2 regions of the Paenibacillus sp. WLX1005 genome follow, and region 2 is predicted to be linked to the other one. Evidence: predicted binding sites of a transcription regulator. Region 2 holds the regulator's gene; the other holds the start of a gene.
What was found. The regulator CtsR, encoded in region 2, represses protease genes until heat stress. The targets are predictions, from matches to a motif close to ATGGTCAATAAAGGTCAAACA.

Region 1 (16,024 bases), 550 kb from region 2:
ATAGGAACGCATGACTGCAACAGAACAGGCGATTTCAGCGGAACATGACGAGCATGTTAATGCGTCTGCCGGTCGCAGCCTCCGTTCATCACAATAAATAAGAACTTACTTACGGCTGGAAATGATGGATGTACCTGTCATTTCGTCCGGTTTAGCAATTTGCAGCAGATCGAGGATAGTTGGTGCAATATCACCCAGAATGCCGCCTTCGCGCAGCACAACGTTCTCGTCGGTTACGATAAACGGAACCGGGTTCGTCGTGTGCGACGTTTGCGGACGTCCCTCTTCGTCGATCTCTGTTTCAGCGTTACCATGGTCAGCAGTAATCAGCGCTACGCCGCCTTTGGCAAGGATCGCTTCTACAACACGACCAACACACTCGTCCGTCGTTTCCACGGCTTTGATCGTCGGCTCTAGCTTACCAGAGTGACCAACCATATCCGGGTTCGCAAAGTTCAGGATGATCGCATCCTGACGCTCCGCTTCGATCTCGGCGATGCATGCATCTGCTACTTCGCGCGCGCTCATCTCTGGTTGCAGATCGTAGGTAGCGACTTTTGGCGAGTTGATCAGAATACGAGTCTCGCCTTCCAGTTCTACATCACGACCGCCACTGAAGAAGAAGGTAACGTGCGGGTATTTCTCAGTTTCGGCAATACGCAGTTGCTTTTTGCCGTTTTGAACGAGTACTTCGCCCAGCGTATTGTCCAGACTTTTCGGTCCGAAAGCAATATGACCGACAACCGTTGCACTGTATGTGGTGAGACATACATAGTACAGCGCCTGCGGATAATCGCCGCGCTCGAAACCGTCAAAATCATGCTGTGTAAATGCTTGGGACAGCTGAATCGCACGGTCGGGACGGAAGTTCAGGAAGATTACGGAATCTCCACTGCTTACCGTACCGGTCGGTTGACCGTCAGCATCCACAATCACAGCCGGAATGACAAACTCATCGTACACTTCTTCTTTGTAGGAAGAAGTTACCACGCTCAGCGGGTCCTTGAATTGAGGACCTTCGCCGTAAGCGATAGCACGGAATGCTTTTTCGACACGATCCCAGCGTTTGTCGCGGTCCATGGCGTAGTAGCGTCCTTGTACGGTAGCGATTTTGCCGATACCGATGCTGCTGATTTTCTCAACCAATTGCTCCATGAAGCCTTTACCGCTGTCCGGTGCTACGTCGCGACCGTCCAGGAATACGTGGATCAGCACATCATGAAAGTCATGTTTTTTCGCCAGTTCCAGCGTTGCAAACAGGTGGTCGATATGACTGTGTACACCGCCGTCAGACAGCAGCGTAAACAGGTGCAGCTTTTTGCCGTTTGTTTTGGCATTTTCGACTGCGCCGACGAGTGCTTCGTTGTGGAAGTACTCGCCGTCACGAATCGATTTGGAAATGCGAGTCAAATCCTGGTATACGACGCGACCTGCGCCGATGTTCAGGTGACCGACTTCCGAGTTCCCCATTTGACCTTCTGGCAAACCTACGGCTTCGCCGCAAGCTGTCAGAGTTGTATGAGGGTATTGTTGCAGGTAACGGTCATAGTTCGGTTTTTTCGCCTGAGCAACACCGTTGCCTTCGACTTCCGGACGCAGACCGAAACCGTCCATGATAATTAATGCTACCGGTTTTGGAACTGACATTTACTTCGCCCCCTCAACCAGCTGAATGTAAGACTCAGGCTGAAGACTTGCGCCGCCGACGAGTGCTCCGTCGATGTCACTTTGTCCCATGTACTCCTTCACGTTCTCAGGCTTCACGCTACCGCCGTATTGAATACGAACTGCGTTTGCCACTTCTTCGTTGTACAGGTCTTTCACAACGTTACGAATATAAGAAATCACTTCATTCGCATCAGCAGAAGTGGAAGATTTGCCTGTTCCGATTGCCCAGATTGGCTCATAAGCGATAACAGTTGCTTTCGCCTGCTCTTCGCTCAGACCAGCAAATGCGCCTTCGGTTTGTACTTTACATACATCCTTGGTTTGATCGCTTTCGCGCTCTTCCAGCTTCTCGCCTACGCAGACGATTGGCGTCAGGTCATGACGGAATGCAGCAAGTACTTTTTTGTTTACGATCTCGTCGGTTTCGCCAAAATATTGACGACGCTCGGAGTGACCGATGATTACATAATCTACGCCGAGGTCTTTCAGCATAACGCCGCTGATCTCGCCAGTGAATGCGCCATTGTCTTCAAAATGAAGGTTTTGCGCGCCGATTTTGATAGAAGTTCCTTTTACCGCTTCTACCAGAGCTGGCAGGTTGGTGAATGGTGCACAGATTACGCTCTCTACGCCTTCCACTTCTGCTTTGCCTTTGATATCTTCGATGAATGCTTTAGCTTCCGGAACGGTTTTGAACATTTTCCAGTTGCCGGCAATGATTGGTGTTCTCACTGCTGTATCACTCCTTCTATTCCATACTGCCTATATTGTAAACTTATTTATCGTTAAGTGCCACAACGCCAGGAAGTGCTTTACCTTCCATGAACTCCAGGGAAGCGCCGCCGCCTGTAGAGATGTGATCCATTTTGTCAGCCAGGTGGAACTTCTCAGCTGCTGCTGCGGAGTCACCGCCACCGATTACGGTGTAAGCGTCTGTTGTTGCGCAAGCTTCTGCTACTGCACGAGTACCATGGGAGAACGGTTCGATTTCGAATACGCCCATTGGTCCGTTCCAAACAACCAGTTTGGAGTTTTTGATCACGTCAGCGTAGATCTCACGTGTTTTTGGACCGATGTCGATGCCTTCCCAGTCTGCCGGGATGTCGCCAACTTCAACGATTTGCGTGTTTGCATCCGCGCTGAAATCGTCAGAGATTACGATATCTACTGGCAGGTAGAAGTTTTTGCCGAGTTGTTTTGCTTTTTCAATAAAGCCCAGTGCTACATCCAGTTTGCTCTCGTCCAGCAGGGATTGACCTACTTCGTGACCTTGCGCTTTCATGAATGTGTAGGACAGACCGCCACCGATGATTACGTTGTCTGCCAGGTTCAGCAGGTTGTCGATTACATCGATTTTGTCTTTTACTTTGGAACCACCAACGATTGCTGTGAAAGGGCGCTCTGGATTGTTCAGGGCTTTACCCAGTACATCCAATTCTTTCTCCATCAGCAGACCAGCTACTGCTGGCAGGTGATGAGCGATACCTTCTGTCGAAGCATGCGCACGGTGAGCCGCGCCAAATGCATCGTTCACGAACAGATCAGCCAGCTCAGCAAATTCTTTTGCCAGTTCTGGATCATTTTTCTCTTCGCCTGCATGGAAACGAACGTTTTCCAATACAAGTACATCGCCGTCTTTCAGTTCAGCGATTTGAGCTTTTACTGCATCGCCAGTCGATTCGTCTGCTTTGGCTACCGGTTTGCCCAGCAGTTGGGACAGACGTTCCGCTGGTGCAGTCAGTCTCATGGACTCCACTACTTCACCTTTTGGACGACCCAGATGGCTTGCAAGCAGAACTTTTGCGCCTTTTTCGATCAGGTAGTTAATGGTCGGCAGCGTTTCGCGGATACGTTTGTCATCCGTGATTTTGCCATCTTCCATCGGTACGTTGAAATCCACACGTACGAATACCACTTTGCCAGCTACTTCTACATCACGCACACTTTTTTTGTTCATTGTCTTACCTCCATGCCCGTAATTTTAAGCTTTACCAAATCGGAACCGGCTGCACGTATGTACAGCACGTAACTTAGAAAAAGCGGAAACAAATAGGATCTGTTTCCGCTTTATGGAATTAATATTTATTTCAGCGTATGGCCAGTATTAGCCTTTGTTCGCGAAGAACTCAAGCGTACGAACCAATTGAGCTGTGTAGGACATTTCGTTGTCGTACCAAGCTACCGTTTTAACCAGCTGTTTGTCGCCAACTGTCAGAACGCGAGTTTGCGTTGCATCGAACAGGGAACCGAAAGTCATACCTTTGATGTCAGAAGATACGATTTCGTCTTCAGTGTAACCGTAAGTTTCTGGATCGGAAGCTTCTTTCATTGCTGCGTTGATTTCTTCAACAGTTACATTTTTCTCCAGAACTGTTACCAGCTCAGTCAGGGAACCAGTTGCTACAGGAACACGTTGTGCGCCGCCATCCAGTTTACCTTTCAGTTCAGGGATAACCAGACCGATTGCTTTTGCAGCACCAGTTGTGTTAGGGATGATGTTCTCAGCCGCTGCACGAGCACGACGGAAGTCACCTTTTGCATGTGGAGCATCCAGTGTGTTTTGGTCGCCAGTGTAAGCGTGGATTGTAGTCATCAGACCTTCAACAACGCCGAATTTGTCTTGCAGAGTTTTTGCCATAGGTGCCAGGCAGTTTGTTGTGCAAGATGCGCCGGAGATAACTGTTTCTGTACCATCCAGAATTTCGTGGTTTACGTTGTAAACGATTGTTTTCATGTCGCCAGTTGCTGGAGCGGAGATAACAACACGTTTTGCGCCAGCTTTCAGGTGAAGCTCAGCACTTTCTTTGGTTGTGAAGAAACCAGTACATTCCAGAACGATATCTACGCCCAGGTCGCCCCATGGCAGTTCTTCAGGGTTACGGTTAGCCAGAACTTTCACTTCTTTACCGTTTACTTTGAAGAAACCATCATGTACTTCAACTTCGCCGTTGAATTTACCTTGAGTAGTATCATATTTCAAAAGATGTGCCAGCATTTTTGCGTCTGTCAGATCGTTGATTGCTACAACTTCGATACCTGCTACGTCTTGAATACGACGGAATGCCAGACGTCCGATACGTCCAAAACCGTTAATACCAACTTTAACCATGAGTGAATTCCTCCCAGAAATAAGTTTAATGAAATTTATGCAATCAAGACAAGATTCGCATGAATCTGTCGAGACAGTGATGATCATGAAATGTGATTACGTTTGACACTGCAAACGCCTAGTACGTTGTAAGTGAAGTTGGGAAATAGTTCCCTGCTGCTGCCGGATAAAGGTGCTGACTTCGTTTACTACAATAGATAGAAAAAACTACAGTTCCTTAACGATCTCCCTAGCAGCAGCTTCGTCGATGACCAGAATATCTTCCTGCCCAAATTTCAGTACAGAATGGATAGACTGTGCCTTGCTCTTGCCGCCAGCGATGCCGATCACGACTTCGGCATTGGCGATATCCTCCAGCTGCAACCCAAGGGTCAGCATATGGTGGACCGTTTCGCCTTGCTCATTAAAATAGTGACCGAACGATTCGGCGACGGCGCCTGCTTTGCGAATTTCCTGTACAAGCTGCGGATCCAGTCGGCGGCGGCGTACCATTTCCATAGCATCGCCAATACCGTGAATAATAATGCGCGCGCGCCGGATAAACTCGACGATCTCACGTACATTCTCATCCTCGTACAGTAATTCATAGGCGTCCCTGCGTAGCAGATCGGGCACATGCAATAGCCGGTACTGCGCGCCAACCCGCTTCGCCATCGTCGATACGATGGAGTTCGCCTGGTATTCCATATTTTCGCCAAGTCCGCCTCTTGCCGGAACGAACCAAGCTTGTTTGAGCGGTGCTGGCAAGGTTGGACTGAGTTGCTCAGCAACTTCAGCCAGTGTAAAACCGCCGGTAACTGCTACAATATCGTCTTCTCGCATCACACTGAGCAGTGCTTTTGCGCCTGCACGCCCGAGATGCTGCTTCGTACTTGCAGATGCGTCGCAATCTCCGGGCACAATGACAACCTGCTGCAAACCGTAGGCATCGCGAATGCGTTCCTCCAGTGCAGACAGTCCAAGCAATTCTTCCATAATCGGTTCCAGTTCGTCAAGCAGTTGTCTGCCTGCTTCACTGACTTTCATTCCGGTACTCTCAATATCCAGTAATCCCTGGGACTTGAGCAGATCAGTTTCGGCGCGCAGTACGCGCTCCGTCATGCCCAGAGACGATGCAAGTGCTCTTCGTCCGACCAATCCCGTCAGCATGACCTGATGCAAAATGGCATATCGCTTTTTGAGTACGTCGGTGAGATCGGGCAGAAGCTGCTTCTGTATTTCAAGTAATTTTCGCATGCTTTCCACTCCTGCAACTTATCTCGCTCAGTGTAATCTGGTTCATTTCAACCAGGCTGGGTATATGGACTCAAAATGTCCCGGCGTAACTTTTTAAGTCCCACTACTATATTAACCAATTTCCGACTCGGAATCAAGTCTACTGCACAACTATTTATGGCAGGTTTACGTTACAGTTTTCACAGGGTGATTGCTTGCTTTTTAAACCTATTTATTCTATAATCATTCTTGCTGTTGTTTTATTTGCGCCCGTGGTCCAATGGATATGACGTAGGCCTCCGAAGCCTGAGATCCAAGTTCGATTCTTGGCGGGCGCGCCATTCTTTTTCAAGCACTATACATATTTCGTTCCTATCCTGTTATAACAAACAATTGTTAACCCTGTATTATGATGATAGAAAGAATTGCTAACCAGCTGATGCTGGTTATTTTTGTATATTCTTCTAGTAAAACAGCACTGCTATGCGATTGACGGCAGTCATTCCATGGAAAAAGGAGCACATTGCAACGCTGCCCTTTTCTTCATTAACCCATTTTCCAGCAAATTAGGCAGTTTTGCAGTCAATAGTTTGACTTTCTTTGACTTTAAGTTTGAACTGACCTATAATGTGGTAAGAACAATTGATTATTTATATTGTTTGGACTATGATTCCACTATATTCATAACATTTACGATGATCGTAATTTTAAGGAGGGTTTCTAGTGAGTTATATCCCAATGGTCGTTGAACAGAGCAGCCGCGGTGAACGCGCCTATGATATCTATTCCCGTTTGTTGAAAGACCGTATCATTTTCCTCGGTTCTGAAGTGAATGATGTGGTGGCAAACGCGATTATTGCACAAATGCTGTTCCTGGAAGCCGAAGACCCAGAAAAAGATATTCATCTGTACATTAATAGCCCAGGCGGTTCGATTACGGCGGGCATGGCAATTTATGATACAATGCAATTCATCAAAGCGGACGTGTCCACCATCTGTGTCGGCATGGCTGCAAGTATGGGCGCATTCCTGCTGAATGCAGGTGCAAAAGGCAAACGTTTCGCGTTGCCAAACAGCGAGGTTATGATTCACCAACCACTCGGTGGTGCTCAAGGTCAAGCAACGGACATCGAGATCCGTGCGCGTCGCATTCTGAAAATGCGCGATAAGCTGAACCAAATTCTGGCGGATCGTACTGGTCAACCACTGGAACGTATCGAACGCGATACTGACCGTGACTATTTCATGACTGCTGCGGATGCTGCTGAATATGGTCTGATCGATAAAGTCATTGAGAAAACTCCTCCACAAGGCGTGTAATACGCTAAATGGACATACAAAAAGCTGCAACGGCATCATGCCATTGCAGCTTTTTTCGTATTTCGTACAGTCTCATGAGCTTATCGTTGTTGGTTATAGTCTATACCATTCCTAACTCGCTCTATCCTGCTCTACCTTAACATCGTCCTGTTCATACATCAGGTTAACCTAATAGCGGTTCGTCGGTTAACATCACACGATGACGATGTGAGCCGTGCAGCTCCAATATGATCAACTCATTGGTGCCTTCTACTAATAGCGGTGCGGGAATATACAGCGTTCGCTGCGGTCCCTTATTCCAGTATCGTCCCAGATTGAATCCATTGATGTAGACGATGCCTTTTTGCCAGCCTTTCATATCAACAAATGTATCCCGGCGCTGCGACACTTCAAACGTCGTCCGGTAAAAGGCTGGCTTCTCGCCCTCCGCTTCCAGCATGACACCTAGTGTATTGGGTGAGGATATCGAAGTATATTCCGCTCCCTCTGGTAATTTTCCATCCAGCGAATAGATCACCCATTCATGCAGAAACTGATTGCCCAGCCGCACGCCTTCGGTAATACCTTTGCGATCCAGCAGATGGGGACCGTAGTTAATGCGCCCCATATTTTCCACCAGAATGCTCAATCTGGCTCCTTGCGCATCAATATCCAGTTGTAATGACTGTGCATCTGGATCAGAGCGATCAATGACTCCGGCATATCGTCCATCAATATACACCTGTGCTCGATCGCGCACATGTTGAATATGCAGCTCCGTATTGGGCAGTGGACCAGACACCGTGGTCGTATACAGTACAAATCCGTAGCTCTGTCCCAGCTCCTCCATCGTCAATGGATACGGCGAGTACACCGGATCAGGGCAAAGTATATCCAGCACACTGAACAATCCTACACTCTCGGTCAGCTCCAACTCACCGTATCCATAGGACTTGATCGGTTCTGGTAACGGTGGCGGAGTCAGCCCGCGATACGTATGCAGCACGTCACGTACAATATGATATTTTTCCGTAAACTGCCCGGATTCACTTAGCAAAGCATTATAGTCATAGCTCGTAATGGTCGGCTCATACGTCTGAATATGATTCGCCCCATTGTAAAAGCCAAAATTGGTTCCCCCATGAAACATATAAAAGTTAACGGATGCCCCATCTTGCAGCATACGAAGCAATTCGTCACCTACATTGCCTGCATCCCGTACATGATGCTCTTCTCCCCAGTGGTCAAACCACCCGTTCCAGTATTCCATGCACATCACTGGCTGTCCGGGTTGATGCTGACGCAATTTGTGAAATGCCTGCTCTGGCTGGGAACCAAAATTAACGGTCATCAGCGCACCGTCCACATGACTCGCAGTGAGTAATTCGTGCTCCGGTCCATCCGATGTGAATAATAGAACATCTACTCCGCGCCCAATCAGCGCATCGCGAATATGTTCCAGATAGGCAGTATCATTACCATAACTGCCATATTCATTTTCCACCTGAACGGCCAGCACAGGACCTCCCTTGGTGCACAGATACGGTAAGAGTCGCGGAATCAATTCATCATAATACCGATCCACTGCTTGTAAATAGCCCGGATAACTGCACCGTACCCGCATTGCCGGATCAGCGAGCAGCCACGACGGCAAGCCGCCAAATTCCCACTCTGCACAGATGTACGGACTTGGACGCACAATCACCCACAGTTCCAGTCGTGCAGCAATCTCTATATACGCTTCCACATCTGCCATACCAGTAAAATCATACTGTCCCGGTGCTGGCTCATGCAGATTCCACGGAATATACGTTTCGACACAATTAAAACCTGCTGCCTTCAAACGAAGCAGCCGATCTTCCCAGTACTCCGGTACGATCCGAAAATAATGCATTGCTCCAGAAATGATCGTCACCGGCCTTTCCTGCCATACAAATGATCCGTTGCGTACATCAAATGGTGTCATGCCTACAATCTCCTTTATGTTAAGAATCAAACAGGCGGAGTACCCGTGTATATGACAAGAAGTGCAGCAAGATTATGTACCCGTTTGGCTGCATATATTGTACCATCATCCGACAATATGCAAAGGAAAAAAACAACCTCTACGTACTTGGATTGTGAAAATGCGTCACAGGTCGGATATAGGTATTCCGATGAAGCAGGCAGATAGCACGATGGTTGGATGAGATCACATACAAAAGGCGGATCGTATACGATGAAGCGGGCTTATTTATATGCTGCCAACGGATTGGTGCCGGATGGCAGCATATCGTCCAGTTGAATCCAATTGCCGTCGCGCAGTGAAAAAGTCATACTTACCATCAAAATATCGCCCTGTTCATTGCCCAGAAATTGATCATTACTCAATAGAAAGCTGACAATACCTTTCTAGTTGTACGTCATTCGATAACCGCAAGCCAAAAAAAGAGCCTGTCTGCACTTCTAGCGAAGATGCGTGACAGGCTAAGTCAGGATGTTATGATCGTGCAGGCAGATGCACGAAAGGTTATGAAAAAGAATACGAACGACGGACAATGGAAATCATGTGATGCAGTTATTTATATGAACTCAGCGGATTGCTGCCAGATTTCAACAGCTGGCTGAACGTGAATTCAAATTCGGGATTGCCCGCAGCACCCGGTGCAATATCGTATTTTTGGAAAAATACGTTGAAGCCACTATCGGTCAGGTAATAATTGTCGAGATATTTGCTAGAGCTTTTGCTCAGATCATTGAACTGATCCAGCGAAACACCCATATCGTCAGCATGCTTGCGAATATCGGCTTGAAGCAGCTTTTTCAGATCTTGACGGTAGCTGGTGTTGGATTTGAGCAGATCATCCAGTTTGACTGGCTTGCCGTCTTTGAGCGAGAACGTCATACCTGTGAGAATGTCATCACCGTGCGCACCACCAAGGAACTGGTAATCGGTCAGCAGGAAGCTGATCACGCCGTTCTGGTTGTAGGTCACTTTGTAGCCACCATCAATCTCGTAGCTCATGTCTTTGTTTGTTGGTGCTCCGAACTCTTTGGCTTGTTTTTGTACAGCAGCTAGGAATTCGTCAAAATGAGCTTTGAGCGCTTTGTTGATTGCTGTTTGTGCAGCGGTATTATCCAGACCAGAGACGACTGGATATACAATATTGATGTTTGTATAGTCATTGCCTGCTTTGGCATTCAATGTTGTCGGTGTAACGGTAACATTGTTGATGCCTGCTTGTGTCAGATTAACGGTGTGGGTGGAATTGTTCCACAATGCACGATAACCAAACGGCTCAGACAGTGCTTTGATCTCGACATACGATACGCCTTTGATCACTTGACCATCGTAGCTGTCACCAATCGTTCCGCCATTGAAGCTGACGAAGACGCCATCATCACCTGTTCCACTATACACTTCGTATGTGGCAGAGGCTTTGCCTTTTTTCACAGTTACCTGATGTGTTTTGGCATCATATGTAACGGATGCACCGAATGCTTTGGCGGCATCTTTTAATGGCACCAATGTTTTGCCAGTTTTGCTCAGCAGTCCCTGCGTGCTGACGGCTTTGCCTTCCACCTGTACATGAATGGCGGATTTGGAAGTGCTTGTTGCCGTTGTTGCCGCCTGAGCGACCGAAGCGTTTCCCGGCATAACAGCTACCGTTCCCACAGCAGCCAGACTGCTCGCCAGTACAACAGCTGCCAGTTTTTGCAGATGCATCGTATTGCCCTTGTAGCATTTGTCCATAAGTATCTCTCCCTGTTTTGTAAGTCCATGACAACATGTATCAGTATATACCCGTTACATGCGGTGTAATTTACAAACTGCTTAAAACCGAATGACAACATAGTCACGTCATCCATGCTAAAAGTGAGGAAAATGTAAAGAAACTTCCTGCCGCCAGTCTTCTACTCTGCCAACAGAAAGTTTCCATTTTTGGAATATGCCCGGTTTGGTAAACAGGGCGTATACTGAAACGATGTGGACATCCATTCCGTATACATCCATACCTTTTGCTATATCCAAACTTTTTTGCCGGTTCATGCGTTATATCATAGGCGGATACAATGTACTCGTATCGCAGCGGTCAAATAAGTTCTTACAAATTTGAAATATGCCGTCAACGCGCGGCATTCATAGCGAGATGCTGCTGCTTATTTCATCGCATATTGCAGGTTCAGGGTAGCATCCAATTCTACGGTTCCCGGTTCAATCGATGTACTGGCGCTATCACTTTCGCTTTTGGCAGCCATTGCTTTTTCAAGTACAACTGGTGGCGTGCTTGTACCTTGTTCGCTAATGGATAAAAGTTCGCCCAATGTACGGTTGGCAGCTTTGGCGATCGCACTTGCTTTGGAAGCTGCATCTGCTACGGCTTTGGACATCACTTGATCTTGATACGTTTGTGGATTCTCAATACCAAAGCTTACGGAACCAAGATTGTTAGCACCCGCTTTGGATGCGTCATCCAGCAGTTGACCGAGCTTATCCAGATCGCGATAGCTGACTTGCAGCGTATGATATGCGGTATAGCCTGTAACCTTTTGTCCGTCTTTGTCGTTATAATTGTAGTTAGGCTGTACATAGAACTGAACGGTCTGAATATCCGCCTGCGGGATCGACCACTGACTTTTCAACAGCGTATTCAGCTTGCTCATTTTCTGAGCAGTTTCAGCCTGTGCCTTCGCAGCAGTTGCAGCCGTTATCTCTACGCCGATCGATACATAAGCGATATCCGGTTTTACTGTGATTTTGCCGTTTCCGCTCACATTGATTACGCCTGTTGCACTTGCTGTCTGAGTCGTTTCCGCTGCATATACGGAAGTCGTTGGCAACGCTACGCTTAACGCCACACCTGTCAATAATGCACCTGCCAGCAATATAGAAGCCAGAGATTGTTTTCTTTTCATTGTCACTCACCCTTTCGCGTTTGTACTTAAGTAAACGCCGGGCATTTGCGGAATGTTGCAACACTTGCCCCTCATTTGGGGTATATAAAAGAGAAGAGCCTGATGGCTGAATGTCCGGGGGTTGAAACCGATTCGCAGGGGGGTCATGATAGAAGAAAGCATTTATTTTGCCGGTTGGTCGCGACAAACACCATCATTTTTACCATTTCACATCATCCCGTGCTGTTGTCAAAAGCCGTGATTCGGATAAACGACGGAATGTCAGGGATACCAGAAAGAGGGGAGCGTCACCATGTTGAATACGAAGTATCTACAAAACTCCATTTTGCTTATGGCAGGTATTCTGTTGTTATGTACAATCTGCAATGTACAACCAGCGAATGCCGCATCTACATCTGCGCCAGCGGCATCATCGACTACAACTGCACCGCCAATAACATCCACACCGGCAGCACCGCGTGAGGTCAAACTGGAATGGAACGGCACCCGCCTTCCACAAAACGGTTTGCTTGTGAATGGAAATACGATGATTCCGATCGTACTGTTACGTGACTCCATCGGTGTTACGCTACGTTACGAAGCTGCCGTCAAAACATATACCCTACTCCAAAATGATGATCAGATCGATATGATTACCGGGGCGTCCGGCATCACGGTTCGTCTGAACAATCATCAATGGAACGGACCAAGCGCACAAATTATCAAAGGCCGTATGTATGTACCATTTTCGGTATTGCGTGATGGATTTGGATATCAGAGTTCATGGAACGCTTCCCAGCTGACACTGAATTTCGCCAAAAAAGGAATCTTTCTCGAATAGAAGTAGACATGCCATAAGCTGATCATTAACGAAATGAATATACCAAAAAACCGCCACCTTAATCGGTGACGGCTTCGCCCTTCATGACATCATGAGGGGCTTTTTATTGGTTTTCCAGTTCTTCTTTGCTAACCAGACCAACTAAAGCGTTTACAGCTGATTCTGCGTCCGCACCTTCAGCGCTGATGTATACTTCAGTACCGGAACTGATCGCCAGACTCATGATACCCATGATACTCTTAGCATTTACTTTTTTGTCATCCTTCTCCACGAAAATCTCGGAAGAATATTTATTTGCTTCCTGTACAAACAGTGCCGCAGGTCTTGCGTGCAATCCCGTTTTCAGACGAACCACTACCGGGTGTTTGATCATGTGATTATTACCCCCTACAATACGTATTCATTGCGATTTATAAGTTTACTACACTGATGCCTCGTATATTGACACTTATTCATCATACTACATTATTATAACACGCGCTTTAGCAGAAAAAAATAAAGCATCCTTACGCATAATAGATATTTTAAGCGAGATGTTCGCCGCGTACTTTATCGGCTAGCTCGTCAATCTTGCGCAGACGGTGGTTGACGCCGGACTTGCTCACGCCGCCCTTGAGCATTTCGCCTACTTCCTTCAGGTTCATATCAGGATGTGCCAGCCGGATTTCGGCGACTTCGCGTAGCTTGTCCGGTAGCTGTTCCAGACCGAGATGACGCTGAAGCAGACGGATATTATCAATCTGGCGTACAGCAGCACCGATCGTTTTGTTGAGATTGGCGGTTTCACAATTGACGATCCGATTGACCGAATTGCGCATATCACGCATGATTCGCACATCCTCAAATTTGAACAGCGCCTGATGCGCACCGATAATGCTAAGGAATTCGATAATCTTCTCGCCTTCCTTAATGTACAAAATAAAGCCTTTTTTACGTTCAATGCAGCGTGCATTTAATTGAAATTCATTCGCCAGATCAACGAGCGCCTGGCATTGCTCTTCATACATGGAGGCAATCTCCAGATGATAGGAGGAGCCTTCGGGGTTGTTCACCGAACCGCCTGCCATAAAGGCACCACGCAAGTATGCGCGTTTGCAGCAATTTTTTCTAACCATCTCTTTGTTAATGCCGGGCGTAAACATAAAGCCCTCAGAAACGATCTTCAGCCGACTTAGAATCTCCTGTACACCAGCGGGAATCCGCACGATATAGACGTTATTCTTTTTTAGCCGCATCTTTTTGCGTACAAGCAGTTCGGTATGGACCGCAAAATGCTTTTTGATCAGGGAATAAATCCTTCTTGCAATTGCGGCATTTTCCGTGGAAATATCCAATATGATCTTCTTGTTGGATACCTGCACGGAACCGTTCATCCGGATCAACGCGGACAACTCTGCATATTCACAGCAGTCATCAGCTTCAACCATCGTTAATTCCTTTTTGGTTTGTGCCGCAAATGACAATGGACTCACCCTTTCGCTAAAATGTGTTTTTTCACTTGTTCATAAATATGATGGCTCAGCATCTCCGCGTCATGGCGAAGATAGGTGCCGTACATGACCATTTTATCCGCTACCACTTTGTAGCCAAGGTCTTCCACTACCTGCTGATCCAATAAAACGGGCTTGGCGCCCTTTTCTGCATATTTTCTCTGTACTTTACGTGGAATCGGTTCGTTGTTGACGAGTACATAGTCGAACAATCGGTGACCGACATGTTCGTAAATGGCATTCAGATGATCGCTTACCGAGTAGCCGTCCGTCTCACCGGGCTGTGTCATCACATTACAGATGAACAGACGCAGCGCGTTGGAGGTGAGAACCGCATCCGCCAGCTTCGGCACAAGCAGATTCGGCAGCAGGCTCGTATACAGACTGCCGGGACCGATCAGAATCGCGTCGGCGCGTTGAATCGCTCTGACGGCTTCTGGCAACGGCTCCACGTGATCCGGTTCAAGGAAAATGCGTTTGATCCGTTTGCCCGCTTCCGGGATTTTGGATTCACCGGTGACGATCTCGCCGTCTTCCATCTCGGCATGCAGCACCACTGCCTGCTCAGCAGCTGGCAGCACTTCGCCACGAACGGCAAATACGCGGCTCAATTCACGCACAGCGGTAACAAAGTCACCGGAAATATCGGTCATCGCCGCCAGAATCAGGTTGCCCAGACTGTGACCGGCAAGACCTTCGCCTTTTTGAAAACGGTACTTGAGCATATCAGACAGCAATGGCTCAACGTCTGCCAATGCAGTCAGCACGTTGCGGATATCGCCGGGAGGTGGCATTTTCAACTCATCCCGCAAAATACCGGAACTTCCTCCATCATCGGCAACCGTCACGATGGCGGTAATATCCAGCGGTTTTTCTTTCAAGCCGCGTAGCATAACGGACAATCCGGTGCCGCCACCCATCACGACGATGCGTGGGCGCAGCACCGGCAAACCCGGCTGTGAAATGGACATAGGTTTCACTCCTTAATGCCGATCACGATCAGCATCTCGATGACTGACACGGACGGTTTCGGTCTCACTCGTTCCCAGCATGCGGCCCAGATATTCCGACAAGGCGACCGAGCGATGCTTGCCGCCGGTACAGCCGATGCCGATAATGACCTGACTTTTGCCTTCATTCCGGTATTGAGGAATCAGAAAATGCAGCATATCGAGCAGTTTGGTCAGAAACGTCTGCGTTTCCGGCCATTTCATCACATATTCGTATACATCGCTATCCTGACCAGTATGTGGACGCAAACTGTCGATATAATGCGGATTCGGCAAAAAACGTACGTCAAAGATCAGATCCGCGTCAATTGGAATCCCATATTTGAAGCCAAACGAGGTGATATTAATCGACAATCGATTCGTCTCCAGATGGGAAAAGCGTGAAATGATCGTTTCTTTTAATTTGATTGGCTTGCTGTTACTCGTATCAATCGTTTGTGTCGCGGATGTCTTCAATTCTTCCAACATTTTGCGTTCCAAACGGATACCGTCCAGCGGCATGCCGTCCGGTGCCAGT
Region 2 (16,024 bases):
TTACACGGTGATGCGCTTCGTAACGATCGCGCAGACCCATCAGAATCTGAACTGCTTCGTCCGGCGACGGTTGATCCACCGTAATCGGCTGGAAACGACGTTCCAGAGCAGCATCTTTTTCAATATATTTGCGATATTCATCCAGCGTAGTCGCACCGATACATTGCAGCTCACCACGAGCCAGTGCAGGCTTCAGAATGTTAGATGCGTCAATCGCACCTTCTGCGCCACCGGCACCGATCAGTGTATGCAGCTCATCAATGAACAGTACGATATTGCCCGCTTGACGAATCTCGTCCATGATTTTTTTGAGGCGGTCTTCAAACTCACCGCGATATTTGGTTCCAGCAACAACCGAACCCATATCCAATGTCATGACGCGTTTGTCACGCAGTGTTTCCGGAATTTCGTTGTTGATGATTTTTTGTGCCAGACCTTCGGCGATAGCTGTTTTACCAACACCCGGTTCACCGATCAATACTGGATTATTCTTGGTACGGCGACTCAGAACTTGAATAACGCGTTCAATTTCTTTGCTACGTCCAATAACTGGGTCCAGATTGCTATCCTTGGCAATAGCCGTCAGATCGCGTGCCAGACTGTCCAGCGTCGGTGTGCTGACATTTGCAGGTGTACCATGATGACTAGATACTGCCTCATTGCTGCCCAGCAGCTGCAACACTTGTTGACGCGCTTTGTTCAAGCTGATGCCCAAATTGTTCAATACGCGAGCAGCAACGCCTTCACCCTCACGGATCAGACCGAGCAGGATATGCTCTGTGCCGACATACGTATGACCAAGCTTGCGCGCTTCGTCCATCGACAGCTCGATGACTTTTTTCGCACGCGGGGTATACGCGATATTAGTAGGTTGCTCTTGACCGCGGCCAATCAGCGATTCTACCTCATCCTGAATTTTCTCAAGTCCAAGACCCAGACCGATCAGCGCTTTGGCAGCGATGCCTTCGCCTTCACGAATCAATCCAAGCAAAATATGCTCTGTACCGATGTTGTTGTGACCGAGACGAACCGCTTCCTCCTGAGCCAATGCCAGGACTTTTTGCGCTCGCTCCGTAAATCTGCCAAACATCATATTGAAGCACCTCCACGGTTTAGTCTTCTACATGTACATTACCCAATGTATCGCGGATCAGCTGCGCCCTGTACATATCGCGTTCTCCTGATCCCATTTTAACACCGAACGTTTTCTGAAGGAAACCCGGTTGTGTCATAATCAGTAATTCGTTCATTTGAACGACCGATGCTCGATCAATCAATCCGAGATCCACGCCAAGCCGCACATCCGAGATTCGCTGAAATGCTTCTTTGGCATCCATCATCGTTGCATAAGACAAAATGCCATAAGAGCGCATAATGCGATCCGTAATACGCAGCTTGGATTCAGTTAACAGCCGACTGCGTGCATGCTGTTCATATTCAATAATCTGCATGACTACACTGCGCAGATTGTCGATAATCTCATCCTCAGACAATCCCAGTGTAATCTGGTTAGAAATTTGAAACATATTCCCGATCGCTTCACTGCCTTCGCCGTACAATCCACGAATCGCCAAGCCTACCTGCGATACCGCCGATAAAATACGACCAACCTGATTGAGAATCGCCAGCGCTGGCAGATGAAGCATAACCGATGCGCGTAAGCCTGTTCCCAGATTGGTTGGGCAGCTGGTCAGATAACCACGCCGATCATCAAATGCATAATCGACGACCTTTTCAAAAGCATCATCGATCTGCGACGCCCGTTGCCATGCCTCCTGCAATTGAAAGCCTGGGTACAGACACTGAATGCGCAGATGATCTTCCTCGTTCAGCATAATGCTGACCGCCTCATCATCTGTTAACAGTACCGCACCTGCTTTGGAATCATTGATCAAACTAGGACTGATCAAATGCTTCTCCATCAGCACTTCCTTGTCGACATCATTCAGCTCGTTTAGGACGATCGGCTCGAACGGTCCAAGCGCTTGTACACCTTCATCTTCCAGCGCAGCTGTGAGCTGCTGGCGTACCTGCTCCGCCTGTTCAACGGAAGACACAATCGGGAATGGCTGATGCACCAGATTTCGGGCGATACGCACCCTGCTACTGATGACAACATCCGAATAATCTCCGCCCTTTTGCATCCATTCGCTCAAAGGCTTTTCAGTAAAACGGAGACCCGGCATACGTCATTCCTCCTTACGACTCCTGTGAAATTTGCTTTTCCAGCTCACGAATCTGATCGCGCAACTGGGCAGCCTGTTCAAATTCTTCTTCAGCGATACGCTGCTGCAACTCATGACGCAGCTCATGCACCTGACGTCTTGCCTTAATCTGCCCTCCAACACGCTCAGGCAGCTTGCCCGCATGAGCGGTACTGCCATGCACGCGTTTCAGTAACGGATCAAGCTGACGGTCAAACGTAGGATAGCAAGAACTGCATCCAAAACGTCCTAGCTTGCGGAACTGCGCATACGTCATGCCACATTCTGGACATTGCAGCTGTTGAGCAGGTGTTCCTGCCGCTTTCGCTTTATTACTGGAATCAAAATCCATCAGTCCAGATAACAGATTATGAATGGAAAATCCTCCAGAAGTGCCTGGAATCAACTCCCCTTTTTCACGGGCACAGTGTTCGCAAATGTGGAATTCAGTTTTCTCGCCATTTACGATCTTGGTAAAATGAAGGGTAGCCGGCCGTTGCTGGCATTCCTGACAAATCATATTGCTATGCCTCCCTTCTTCCCTATGATCAAGACCCAAGCAATGAGATCAGCATGGCCTTCATCATTCGTGCACGGACTTCATCCCGATAGGGAAGATTGAGTGAAATCACATCCCTGCACACTACAGCACGCATCATTTCAGCTTCGCGCTTGGAGATTAGACGCGCCTCAAACAGCTGATAGATCAATCCTTCCGCTGCCGTCTGGCTCATCGCCTGACCAATACTTTCATGAATATGCGTATGAAGAGTAGAGTGTGATGGAAGTTCGATCCGGCGAATACGGATATATCCGCCGCCACCTCGTTTACTTTCCACCAGATAGCCCTTTTCCAGCGTAAAACGTGTACTGATTACATAGTTGATCTGCGACGGTACGCAGGAAAACTGATCAGCCAGATCATTACGCTGAATCTCCAATGCACCTTCACCTTCCTGAAGCATGCGTTTCAAATATTGTTCGATAATGTCGGAGATATTACGCATTGTATCCTCCTCCATGTATAGTTAAAACATGAATTCGCCAATGTTAATATCAAAGTCTGCATAAACAACACTTAACCATATCTTTTATGGTCAGAAACGAACATATTGTATAATCCCCGTAATAAGTGAAAACAACGTTTCTTGACAGGATCACATCCATTTCGTGAATAATACATTGCTGTATGCGTGCGCTGACTTTGACTTTCTTTGACTTTATAGTATTATACCATAAAATCCCGTTTTGCCAAGAGCAGAACAATGATGGTATATAAGCTACGTTTCAAAGCATAGCTGTCTATTTATTTTCACTCATGTTCAAACCTTCTTTATCCTTTTTCATGTTCATGTTCATGTTCATGTTCATGTTCATGTTCATGTTCATGTTCATGTTCAGCAATTAGTATAAATACTTTTCCATCTGCATTCAGTACCTGGGTTCCATTTTGTAAGCGAGTATAGTGTTCTTGTGCTTTGTGTGTATCCCAACCTACATGTCCGCAGCACAATAATACAGGATCAGATTTCTCCACTTCCATTCGTACACCTGCATGTCCTGGTCGACTATTGAGTGGATCATCTGGTCCCTGATGCATCATCAATACATCTGGTGACTTTTTCAGCAATCTACTCAATTGTTTTGAAAAATCGACTTCTGACATACGATTGGGCTTATCTGCTCTACCTGTGATGCCACCCAGCCCGGCGACATGTAAACCACATATAGTGTGCAGTTGCGGCTGAAGCATCCACACCGCTTGCGCGCTGGTGTTCAAATCTCGCTTCTCTTCATCTGTAAAAATATCGTGATTCCCCGACACGGCAGCAATATTCACAAACTTTTGCTGAAAAGCTTGCCAAACCGCAATCGGACTGCCACTAGAACCCCTTTTCCATATATCTGTATACAGATCACCGCAAAGCAGAATCATAACCTGTTGTTTCGAAATGTGCGGCACCTCCATTTCCAATAACAATTCTAACATTTCCGGTAATGCCTCCCCCAGAAGGCGTGGCTGAATTCCCCTCACTAAACGCTCGTTCTCATCTTGCACCAAATTCCCTGCTATATCTTCGACAATTCCCTGTAAATCAGATGTAACGATAAGTACCTTCACAGATTCCGACAATCCTCTGATTGTACCTCTATAAATAGGCAATTGCTTATGTTCAATAAACTGACTTCCCGTAGTCGGTGAAAGGTAAGACATCCATTCCAAAGGTTCTTCCTGAATATGTATAATTTCCAACATGCTGAAACCCTCTTTCCATCCAACATTCCTAATGATAACTGTATAATTTACGTTTATTCCATTTATCATAGCTTGACGATCTTGCTGCAATCAAGTACACTAGCACAAATTAATATTTTGAAACGGCCAATGAAGGGAATCCAACCCAGAGGCGTTTTCTTCAAGGAATAGCTCTATTTCCGTATAACGTTCGGTAACAGCTATGTTCCCTAAGTCAAACGGTATTCGCCCGTTATCGCGGAACCTGAGTGGATCGGAGATGGTATATTCTCCGGTTAAATTGGGTGGCACCGCGAGCAGAGCGCTCCTCGTCCCAAGTTGATGAGGAGCGCTCTTTGTGTTTTTAAAAATAATCGGCAGCCACTGCCCATCCACAAAGGAGCAAATTAATCATGCTAGACATTCAGTACATCAAACAACATCCAGAACAGTTACAACGAATTGCCGACAAAAAGCATATTCAAGTGTCGATTGAAGAACTACTAACCCAATACCAGTCGCGCAATCAACTCATGCAGCATATTGAACAATTACGCCAACAACGCAACCAACTAACCCGAAAAATCGGCACCAAGCTAAAAGCACCAGATACACCAGATACACCAGATACACCAGATACACCAGATACACCAGATACACCAGATACACCAGATACACCAGATACACCAGATACACCAGATACACCAGATACACCAGATACACCAGATACACCAGATACACCAGATACACCAGATACACCAGATACACCAGATACACCAGATACACCAGATACACCAGATACACCAGATACACCAGATACACCAGATACACCAGATACACCAGATACACCAGATACACCAGATACACTTCGATTGTTGAAAATGGAACCGGACAATGTCAACCCTTTACGAACTGATCTGCCAATAAAAAACAAACATGATCTAAATTCAGATCAGCTACGCGTAAAAGTAAAAGAAATCAATCGCCAACTACAGCACCTACAACAACAAGCAGATAGTATTCAGCACCATTATCAAACATTGCTCCAATTGGTGCCAAACTACGTATCGCCAGACACACCAGATGGACAATCGGATGAAGACAATATCGTACTCCGCCAACATGGAACACTACCAACGTTTGACTACAAAGTAAAAGACCACGTCGAACTGGGCGAACTACATCAACTGTTCGATACAACAAGAGGAGTCAAAGTCAGCGGCAGCCGTAACTATTACCTTACCGGTATGGGCGTACTGCTGCATCGCGCAGTTCAGCAATTAGCCTTCGACTTATTGATGGCTAAAGGCTACACGCCGCTCGAAGTACCGATGATGGTACGCAGTGCTGCACTGCAAAATACGGGCTTCTTTCCACTAGGTATGGATCAAACCTTCAAAATTGAGAACGAAGATCATTGGCTTACCGGTACATCGGAAGTTGCACTGGTATCGTATTACCAGAATGAAATCATCGATTGGAAAAGTGGTCCTATCAAGCTGGCAGCTGCTTCACAAAGCTTCCGCAGTGAAGTCGGCTCGGCTGGTAAAGATGTGCGAGGGTTATACCGTGTCCACCAATTTGCAAAAGTGGAACAGGTTATTCTTTGCGAAGCGAATGCAGAATTATCGGCACAGATTCATGAGGAGATTACAGCCAATGCTGAAGAACTTCTGCAACTGCTAGAGCTTCCTTATCAAGTTGTCGCCGTCTGTATCGGAGACATGTCGCAAAAAACGTACAAACAATACGACATCGAAACGTGGATGCCTGGACGACAAGCTTACGGTGAAACTCATTCGTCGTCGAACTTGCATGATTTCCAAGCCCGGCGCACCAATATTCGATATCGCACAGCAGAAGGCGAACTAAAATACTGCCATACCCTAAACAATACAGCTGTAGCTTCGCCAAGAATTCTGATCCCATTATTAGAAAATCATCAACAGGAAGACGGCAGTATTTACATCCCTGTCGCACTACGACCGTATCTTAATCAGCTTCAAAAACTGGAAGCTCCCAATACAATCGTTACCACCGATTAAACAATAAATAATAAATAGAAAAACAGCGTATGATCCCTTTATATTATTGGATCATACGCTGTTCTATGTTCTAAGTTAAAGAAAAAGTCCCAAAAAGAAAACTCTATTTACAATATTTTACTTAACTCCATTTAGAATTAAGATAGGTACGTATGGAACCCCTCCACCATCATCACCAAATGTGCAATAACTCTACTTACTAAGGAAGCGATGCCTAAAAGTAAAATAAAACAAACCGCAACCAATAATATAACTAAAATACAACCAAAATCAATCAAACTCCAGTAAAAACTTCGATAAAACAATATACGAAAAAACAAAAAAAGACGTCATCCCGTGGGACAACGTCTTTCTTCTCTGTCTTGCTGGTTCGCTTGGCAACGTCCTACTCTCCCAGGACCCTGCGGTCCAAGTACCATCGGCGCTGGAGGGCTTAACGGTCGTGTTCGGGATGGGTACGTGTGGAACCCCTCCGCCATCATCACCAAACGTGCAGATGTGTTGATCACCTGAAAACTGAATCCGAAACGATCCATCGCGTGTCTAGAATCTTGGATAAGCCCTCGACCGATTAGTATTGGTCAGCTCCATGCATTGCTGCACTTCCACCCCCAACCTATCAACCTCGTCGTCTTCAAGGGGTCTTACTACTTGGGAAATCTCATCTTGAGGGGGGCTTCACGCTTAGATGCTTTCAGCGCTTATCCCGTCCGCACGTAGCTACCCAGCGATGCTCCTGGCGGAACAACTGGTACACCAGCGGTGCGTCCATCCCGGTCCTCTCGTACTAAGGACAGCTCCTCTCAAATTTCCTACGCCCACGACAGATAGGGACCGAACTGTCTCACGACGTTCTGAACCCAGCTCGCGTACCGCTTTAATGGGCGAACAGCCCAACCCTTGGGACCTACTTCAGCCCCAGGATGCGATGAGCCGACATCGAGGTGCCAAACCTCCCCGTCGATGTGGACTCTTGGGGGAGATAAGCCTGTTATCCCCAGGGTAGCTTTTATCCGTTGAGCGATGGCCCTTCCATGCGGTACCACCGGATCACTAAGCCCGACTTTCGTCCCTGCTCGACTTGTAGGTCTCGCAGTCAAGCTCCCTTTTGCCTTTGCACTCTTCGAATGATTTCCAACCATTCTGAGGGAACCTTAGGGCGCCTCCGTTACATTTTAGGAGGCGACCGCCCCAGTCAAACTGCCCACCTGACACGGTCCCCGTACCGGATCACGGTACTAGGTTAGAACTCAGATGCGATCAGGGTGGTATCCCAACGGCGCCTCCAAGGAAGCTTGCGCTCCCTCTTCTAAGGCTCCCACCTATCCTGTACAAATCGCACCCCAGTTCAATATCAAGCTGCAGTAAAGCTCCATGGGGTCTTTCCGTCTTGTCGCGGGTAACCTGCATCTTCACAGGTATTAAAATTTCACCGGATCTCTCGTTGAGACAGCGCCCAAATCGTTACGCCATTCGTGCGGGTCAGAATTTACCTGACAAGGAATTTCGCGCTACCTTAGGACCGTTATAGTTACGGCCGCCGTTTACTGGGGCTTCGGTTCATAGCTTCGCCCGAAGACTAACCACTCCCCTTAACCTTCCAGCACCGGGCAGGCGTCAGCCCGTATACTTCGCCTTGCGGCTTCGCACAGACCTGTGTTTTTGCTAAACAGTCGCTTGGGCCTTTTCACTGCGGCCCCCCCCCTCGTGCTATTCACACTACCGGGGCACCCCTTCTCCCGAAGTTACGGGGTCATTTTGCCGAGTTCCTTAACGAGAGTTCTTCCGCGCGCCTTAGAATTCTCTTCTCACCTACCTGTGTCGGTTTGCGGTACGGGCACCTGCTTCCTGGCTAGAGGCTTTTCTTGGCAGTGTGAGATCATGACCTTCGCTACTGTAAGTTTCGCTCCCCATCACAGCTTGACCTTAGAGTGTGCGGATTTACCTACACACCAGTCTCACTGCTTAGACAGGCATCCATCAGCCTGCGTCACTACCCTCCTGCGTCACCCGTTGCTCATAGCGGCTTTCGGTGGTACAGGAATTTCAACCTGTTGTCCGTCGACTACGCCTTTCGGCCTCGCCTTAGGTCCCGACTTACCCTGAGAGGACGAGCCTTCCTCAGGAACCCTTAGGTTTTCGGCGGATCAGATTCTCACTGATCTTTTCGTTACTCATACCGGCATTCTCACTTGAATGATGTCCAGCGCTCCTTGCGGTACACCTTCAATCCTCATTCAACGCTCCCCTACCCCTGATACAGATGTATCAAGCCATAGCTTCGGTGGTGTGTTTAGCCCCGTTACATTTTCGGCGCAGAGTCACTCGACCAGTGAGCTATTACGCACTCTTTCAATGGTGGCTGCTTCTAAGCCAACATCCTGGTTGTCTGGGCAACTCCACATCCTTTCCCACTTAACACACACTTCGGGACCTTAGCTGATGGTCTGGGCTGTTTCCCTTTCGACAATGGACCTTAGCACCCACTGTCTGACTCCCGGAATAAAGTCTGCGGCATTCGGAGTTTGACTGAACTTGGTAACCCTTGCGGGCCCCGCATCCAATCAGTGCTCTACCTCCGCGACTCATCTTCCGAGGCTAGCCCTAAAGCTATTTCGGGGAGAACCAGCTATCTCCGGGTTCGATTGGAATTTCTCCGCTACCCCCACCTCATCCCCGCACTTTTCAACGTGCGTGGGTTCGGACCTCCAGTACGTGTTACCGTACCTTCATCCTGGACAGGGGTAGATCACCCGGTTTCGGGTCTACGTCCACGTACTACAGTCGCCCTATTCAGACTCGCTTTCGCTGCGGCTCCGGCTTCTCACCTTAACCTTGCACGGGAACGTAACTCGCCGGTTCATTCTACAAAAGGCACGCCATCACCCATAGATCGGGCTCTGACTTCTTGTAAGCACACGGTTTCAGGTTCTATTTCACTCCCCTTCCGGGGTCCTTTTCACCTTTCCCTCACGGTACTGCTTCACTATCGGTCGCTAGGGAGTATTTAGCCTTACCAGATGGTCCTGGCAGATTCATACGGGGTTTCACGTGCCCCGCACTACTCGGGATCCGTCTCGGAGGGAACACACTTTCAACTACAGGGCTTTCACCTTCTACGGCGGGCCGTTCCAGACCTCTTCATCTACCATATTCCTTTGTCACTCCAAAGAGACGTCCCACAACCCCAAGAAGCAAGCTTCTTGGTTTAGGCTGTTCCGCGTTCGCTCGCCGCTACTGACGGAATCACTCTTGTTTTCTCTTCCTGAGGGTACTTAGATGTTTCAGTTCCCCTCGTCTGCCTCTACACATCCTATGTATTCAGATGTGAGTCACTGGAGATGAATCCAGTGAGGTTTCCCCATTCGGACATCCCCGGATCAAAGCTTGCTTACAGCTCCCCGAGGCCTTATCGTTGTTCGCCACGTCCTTCGTCGGCTCCTAGCGCCTAGGCATCCACCGTGTGCTCTTACTAGCTTAACCTAGTTGGTGGTCTTCTTATCAAAAGAAGAACCTATCTTACTCTTCGTTACCGATCCTGTTTACACAGTGTTCAGTAAGAACAGTCTTCTAAAACGCGATGTTTCGTTTCGGTATCCAGTTTTCAAGGATCAACTTGAAAGAGTGGTTGCTCTTTCAAAACTGACAACGAGTGAGTGTCGATCCACATGGGATCCGCGTCGATTACTCAACGACTTATATTTGAATGTCTTCGTTGCAGAAGACGATTCTCCATAGAAAGGAGGTGATCCAGCCGCACCTTCCGATACGGCTACCTTGTTACGACTTCACCCCAATCATCTACCCCACCTTCGGCGGCTGGCTCCTTGCGGTTACCCCACCGACTTCGGGTGTTGCAAACTCTCGTGGTGTGACGGGCGGTGTGTACAAGACCCGGGAACGTATTCACCGCGGCATGCTGATCCGCGATTACTAGCAATTCCGACTTCATGCAGGCGAGTTGCAGCCTGCAATCCGAACTGAGACCGGCTTTTTAGGATTCGCTCCACCTCGCGGCTTCGCCTCCCGTTGTACCGGCCATTGTAGTACGTGTGTAGCCCAGGTCATAAGGGGCATGATGATTTGACGTCATCCCCACCTTCCTCCGGTTTGTCACCGGCAGTCTGCTTAGAGTGCCCACCATCATGTGCTGGCAACTAAGCATAAGGGTTGCGCTCGTTGCGGGACTTAACCCAACATCTCACGACACGAGCTGACGACAACCATGCACCACCTGTCTGGAATGTTCCGAAGAAAAGGTACATCTCTGTACCGGTCATTCTGATGTCAAGACCTGGTAAGGTTCTTCGCGTTGCTTCGAATTAAACCACATACTCCACTGCTTGTGCGGGTCCCCGTCAATTCCTTTGAGTTTCAGTCTTGCGACCGTACTCCCCAGGCGGAATGCTTAATGTGTTAACTTCGGCACCAAGGGTATCGAAACCCCTAACACCTAGCATTCATCGTTTACGGCGTGGACTACCAGGGTATCTAATCCTGTTTGCTCCCCACGCGCTTTCGCGCCTCAGCGTCAGTTACAGCCCAGAGAGTCGCCTTCGCCACTGGTGTTCCTCCACATCTCTACGCATTTCACCGCTACACGTGGAATTCCACTCTCCTCTTCTGCACTCAAGTCACCCAGTTTCCGATGCGACCCGAAGTTGAGCTTCGGGATTAAACACCAGACTTACATGACCGCCTGCGCGCGCTTTACGCCCAATAATTCCGGACAACGCTTGCCCCCTACGTATTACCGCGGCTGCTGGCACGTAGTTAGCCGGGGCTTTCTTCTCAGGTACCGTCACTTCTCTAGTAGTTACTCTAGAAAACGTTCTTCCCTGGCAACAGAGCTTTACGATCCGAAAACCTTCATCACTCACGCGGCGTTGCTCCGTCAGGCTTTCGCCCATTGCGGAAGATTCCCTACTGCTGCCTCCCGTAGGAGTCTGGGCCGTGTCTCAGTCCCAGTGTGGCCGATCACCCTCTCAGGTCGGCTACGCACGCATGTCGCCTTGGTGAGCCGTTACCCCACCAACTAGCTAATGCGCCGCAGGCCCATCCTTCAGTGACAGATTGCTCCGTCTTTCGTTCGTCGTCCATGCGGACATCGAAAGTATCCGGTATTAGCTACCGTTTCCGGTAGTTATCCCAGGCTAAAGGGCAGGTTGCCTACGTGTTACTCACCCGTCCGCCGCTAAATCAAAGAAGAAGCAAGCTTCTCATCAATTCCGCTCGACTTGCATGTATTAGGCACGCCGCCAGCGTTCGTCCTGAGCCAGGATCAAACTCTCCATAAAAGTGTTTGACTTGCTCATGTCTTGCTGGCGAGAACATTGCTGTTCTCTATTGTTTGAAGAACGAAAGTTCTCCACTCACTCGTTGTTCAGTTTTCAAAGATCAAACTCTTTCGTGTGCTACATTGTCTCTCACAGCAACTCTTATATCTTACCACCTTGCTAGCTTACTGTCAACAACTTTTTTTGAAGTTGTTTTTCAGTCCGTTTGATGGGAGCTGAGTGACATAGAAGCTCATATTCAGGTGATAACCAGTCATTTATTGACCGGAATTAGATCTTACCATGAATACATTCTAAAAAGCAACCCTTTTATCAAAGTAACATCTATATACAATTTGATGAGTATTATAACTTCATGCATCTATTACTTTCGATACATTATTTTGCATAGATGAAGTATTAATTTCTAATAGATAGAGTACTATAGGATACGGAAACCAAGCACTAAGAAATGCGGGTAAAACAGTAATTTTCCTTTATTATTGATGTGAGTATCCCTTCTGGTACGCTTATGATCTCTATATTCACATTTGTTAAATTATTATGAGTAATGTAGATAGTATTCAAATATCGGCTTTTACAGTGGTTATGTCTTGTATCATGCTTGTTGTTTTGTATTCCTTTTGTTTTATCTTTATTTTATTTCCGCATCCTAATAATGTTATATGATGATCAATTATACTTATTCAAACCTTTGTAAAGTATAAAAGAGCAGAAAAGCGAAACATAGTTCGCTCTTCTGCTCTTTTGTTTTCGTTGGATTATCTTTTATCTATTATATAAGTCTCGTACATTTGTATAGGGATCGAACATGTTCGTAGATTAGAGGAATAAGTACGGCGCAAGTGTATAGTCATCTGAATATGGTTGAATAGTTTATAGTCATACCTGATCGTTTGATTTGATAATTGTAATGTTGTGTTTTGTCGTTTGGTTTATTTGTGTTTATCATATGCTTTTGATTTTAAATAGGTATGCTTCTATGATGTCATTCTATTGAAGATTCCTATTTTGGAGCAATTCTGTTGCCTGTTTTATTTTCAAGCTATTGGCTATGGGGCCACTGCTCATCCAAGTTAGGAAATCCACTTCATGTACATGGTTCTTTTGAACAGCCGGGATATTTTGCCATAGTGGATTAGTGTATAGCTGTTCTGCTTGTTCTTCTGCCTGATTGCCAACGACGATGAATATGTGGTCAGCGGTCAATTCGGGGATCGTTTCCATTGTGATTTGTTTGTTGTAATCCTCCCATGCTAATTCGCGCACAAGCGGATCTGGCTGCAATTGCAGATCGCCGTATAAGACTGGACCAGTAAAGCCTTTACTAGGACCTCCATATAGAAGCATTCCTTTTTGTTCGATTCGCAGCAGAGCGACAGTTTCGTTGCCGATGGCTTGTTGTAATGTACGAGCTGAATCGGCTGCTTGTTGATCATACTGTTTGATCACTTCGGTTGCTTGGTCGGACATTTGCAGCAGATCGCCGATCGTTGTTAAGCTTTCGCGCCAATTCTCGTTGGCATCATCAAATACATACGTAGGTGCAATTGCTGAAAATTGTTCATATCCGCCTTTGACAGCGAGACTATCGTTAAACAAAATGATTAAGTCCGGATCAGCAGACAATACGGCTTCAAAATTAACGCCGCCGCTTACATCGAGTACCGGTACATCCTGAAGATTCAAATAGCTACGCGTCTGTCCGCCCGATCCCCATTGCATAACTGGTTTTACACCAAGCGCTTGCAGCTGATCTTCTACATACAGTCCGATAACACGCTTGGGATGTTCGGGGACTTGGATCGTACCCATTTTATGAGTAAAGGTTCTTGTCTTGGAGCTGATATCTTCTCCATTGACTTCCGATGTCGTTTCTGAAGACGAGGCAGATGAATCGTTATTGGTTGGTTGTGTGGAAGAGCAACCACCAATCACAAACATGATTACGATTAACAATAGCGAACTGCGGTAACGTATGTATTTGGATATGTACAGGTTTTTCATGATTTTTCGCTCCTTGTGTATGTTTTCTATTTGTATTTCGCTTCATTCTGTTGTTGTTTGTAAATGATAATTATTATCACTCATTGTTGCGAACTATATCGGGTTAGGGGATCAGCTACAGACAGTAGGATGAGAAAAAGGCAATTCGCAGGCACAATGATGTGCTACAAATTGCCTTTTTGGGATTGTGTATGACATTGGTCAATGAAGATGCATGTGCTCCAGATTATATGCTTTGTGCATACATGTTCTGTAAAACTAAGCTGTGCAAATCGGCGACACCTAGGTGCAAAAGAATAATACGTTTACGTTATTTACACAGAATGTTCTTGATTACTCTGATCCAAGGAATACGTAACGGCAAATAACGATAATTGCCAGAACCCACATCAGCCAATGAACTTTTACTTTGTGGCCTGTGAATGTGTTGGAGAAGAAACCAAGCAGCACGTAAGCAATGATACCTGCGGAAATACCGTTCGCAATACCATTGGTGAATGGCATGAAGATGATCGTCAGGAATGCTGGGAAAGCTTGCATGAAGTCATCCCAAACGATGTTACGCACCTGGCTCATCATCAGTACACCAACGACAACCAATGCTGGAGCAGTTGCTGCGGACGGAACCATCAATGCAAGTGGAGCGATAAACAACGCGAGAATGAACAGTACGCCTGTCGTTACAGCAGTCAGACCTGTACGACCACCGGCAGCTACACCGGACGTACTTTCTACATAAGAAGTGATGGTACTTGTACCAAGTACAGCACCGGCACTAACGCCGACTGCATCGACGAGCATTGCTTTGCTGACTTTTTTCTCGCCTTCTTTGCGGTTTTTGAACAGTCCGGCACGTTCGGCTGTACCAACCAGCGTACCAAAGGTATCGAACAGTTCTACAAAGGTAAAGATGAAAACAATCTCGAACAGACCAAGCCCGATTGCGCCTTTGATGTCGAGCTGTCCAACCGCCAGGTTGTCAAACGAAGGCAACCATTGTGCATGAGACAGACTACTTACATCCGTCAATCCCATCGGGATACCGATGATGGTCAGTACAATGATACCGATCAGCAGTGCGCCGCGAATGCGCATAACCATCAGGACACCGATCAGGAACAGACCGATCAGCGACAACAATGTATCTTTGTTATGCATGAAATCGCTAAGTCCAAGCTGGAAATCGCCGCCTTTTACAGTAACAGGAGCAGCCAGCTGGGCTACATCTGTTATACCGCTTACTGTAGCGGAGACGGAAACGACGTTACCGAGCTTCAAACCAATAATAGTAACAAACAATCCGATACCGACTGTGATCGCCATTTTCAACGAGTGTGGTACAGCGACTAATAGTAACTGTCGGACTTTGGTAATAGTCAAAATGATAAAGATAATACCGGACAGGAATACCGCACCCAGTGCAGCCTGCCACGTGATCATACCGTTGGAGCTTAATACGACCGTCATGAAATAGGCATTCAACCCCATACCCGGTGCAAGTGCAACCGGAATGTTAGCTACCAGTCCCATCAGAATGGTAACCAGACCAGCACCTACAGCTGTGGCAAAAAATACGCCTTGTGCAGGGATGCCTGCACCATCAGGTCCCAGGAACAGATTATTGACGAACAGAATGTACGCCATGGTAACGAAGGTAGTCAGACCTGCGATTAGTTCTGTCTTCACATTGGTACCATGCTCCCGCAATTTAAAGAAACGCTCCATAATGAATACTTGTCCCCCTTGTGGAAAATAGATAAAGAAAACGACAAAAGACCCCGATTGTACGATTACTCATCGGGGTCTCACGGTCAGATTGGACCGCCTTCCCGGATCTGATTGTACAGCTAATGCGCGCATGGAATACACGTACCCACTTTTAATCATAGACCAGGAAAGACAAGCCATATTCTGAATTCCGTAGAGAGATCATTCCGGTGATCACGTAGAGACTCCTGTGCCCATTCACAGGATTATACGAAAGAATTGCAGCTGTCGAAAACTTTATTGCTTATCCGCATTCGTGTTGTTTTTGTCATATAAAGATGACTTACCTGTTACATTCTAGGATACGCTTTAATTGTTGTCAATCAAAAAATACGAATGTTAGATTGTAAGCGCACACTTAATGTTCGGTAATAATTTTACAAATTGCACGCTATTTGGATGCAATTCGTCAACAAGTTTGCAAAACAAGACAATATCATTCTCCCTGAACGGTCAAATAGACAAACT

Region 1: clpP (ATP-dependent Clp endopeptidase proteolytic subunit ClpP) is a predicted target of CtsR. The motif match lies at 6,580-6,600, and genes of this name have one in related genera.

The regions. Positions count from the first base shown of each region.
Region 1 covers NZ_CP176756.1:162,389-178,412, reverse strand. Annotated here, with positions in the region: gene gpmI (2,3-bisphosphoglycerate-independent phosphoglycerate mutase) at 106-1,647, opposite strand; gene tpiA (triose-phosphate isomerase) at 1,648-2,400, opposite strand; gene ACE3MZ_RS00775 (phosphoglycerate kinase) at 2,444-3,625, opposite strand; gene gap (type I glyceraldehyde-3-phosphate dehydrogenase) at 3,773-4,777, opposite strand; gene ACE3MZ_RS00765 (sugar-binding transcriptional regulator) at 4,985-6,013, opposite strand; tRNA gene ACE3MZ_RS00760 (tRNA-Arg) at 6,259-6,333, shown strand; gene clpP (ATP-dependent Clp endopeptidase proteolytic subunit ClpP) at 6,716-7,312, shown strand; gene ACE3MZ_RS00750 (beta-galactosidase) at 7,476-9,257, opposite strand; gene ACE3MZ_RS00745 (hypothetical protein) at 9,521-9,661, opposite strand; gene ACE3MZ_RS00740 (PdaC/SigV domain-containing protein) at 9,849-11,024, opposite strand; gene ACE3MZ_RS00735 (SIMPL domain-containing protein) at 11,432-12,187, opposite strand; gene ACE3MZ_RS00730 (stalk domain-containing protein) at 12,480-13,007, shown strand; gene ACE3MZ_RS00725 (HPr family phosphocarrier protein) at 13,111-13,380, opposite strand; gene whiA (DNA-binding protein WhiA) at 13,532-14,470, opposite strand; gene ACE3MZ_RS00715 (gluconeogenesis factor YvcK family protein) at 14,476-15,468, opposite strand; gene rapZ (RNase adapter RapZ) at 15,481-16,024, opposite strand, start outside.
Region 2 covers NZ_CP176756.1:713,176-729,199, reverse strand. Annotated here, with positions in the region: gene clpC (ATP-dependent protease ATP-binding subunit ClpC) at 1-1,093, opposite strand, end outside; gene ACE3MZ_RS03045 (protein arginine kinase) at 1,113-2,186, opposite strand; gene ACE3MZ_RS03040 (UvrB/UvrC motif-containing protein) at 2,200-2,724, opposite strand; gene ACE3MZ_RS03035 (CtsR family transcriptional regulator) at 2,753-3,211, opposite strand; gene ACE3MZ_RS03030 (metallophosphoesterase family protein) at 3,538-4,461, opposite strand; gene serS (serine--tRNA ligase) at 4,854-6,485, shown strand; rRNA gene rrf (5S ribosomal RNA) at 6,858-6,974, opposite strand; rRNA gene ACE3MZ_RS03015 (23S ribosomal RNA) at 7,037-9,968, opposite strand; rRNA gene ACE3MZ_RS03010 (16S ribosomal RNA) at 10,224-11,782, opposite strand; gene ACE3MZ_RS03005 (ABC transporter substrate-binding protein) at 12,776-13,789, opposite strand; gene ACE3MZ_RS03000 (NCS2 family permease) at 14,123-15,514, opposite strand; purine riboswitch at 15,691-15,790, opposite strand.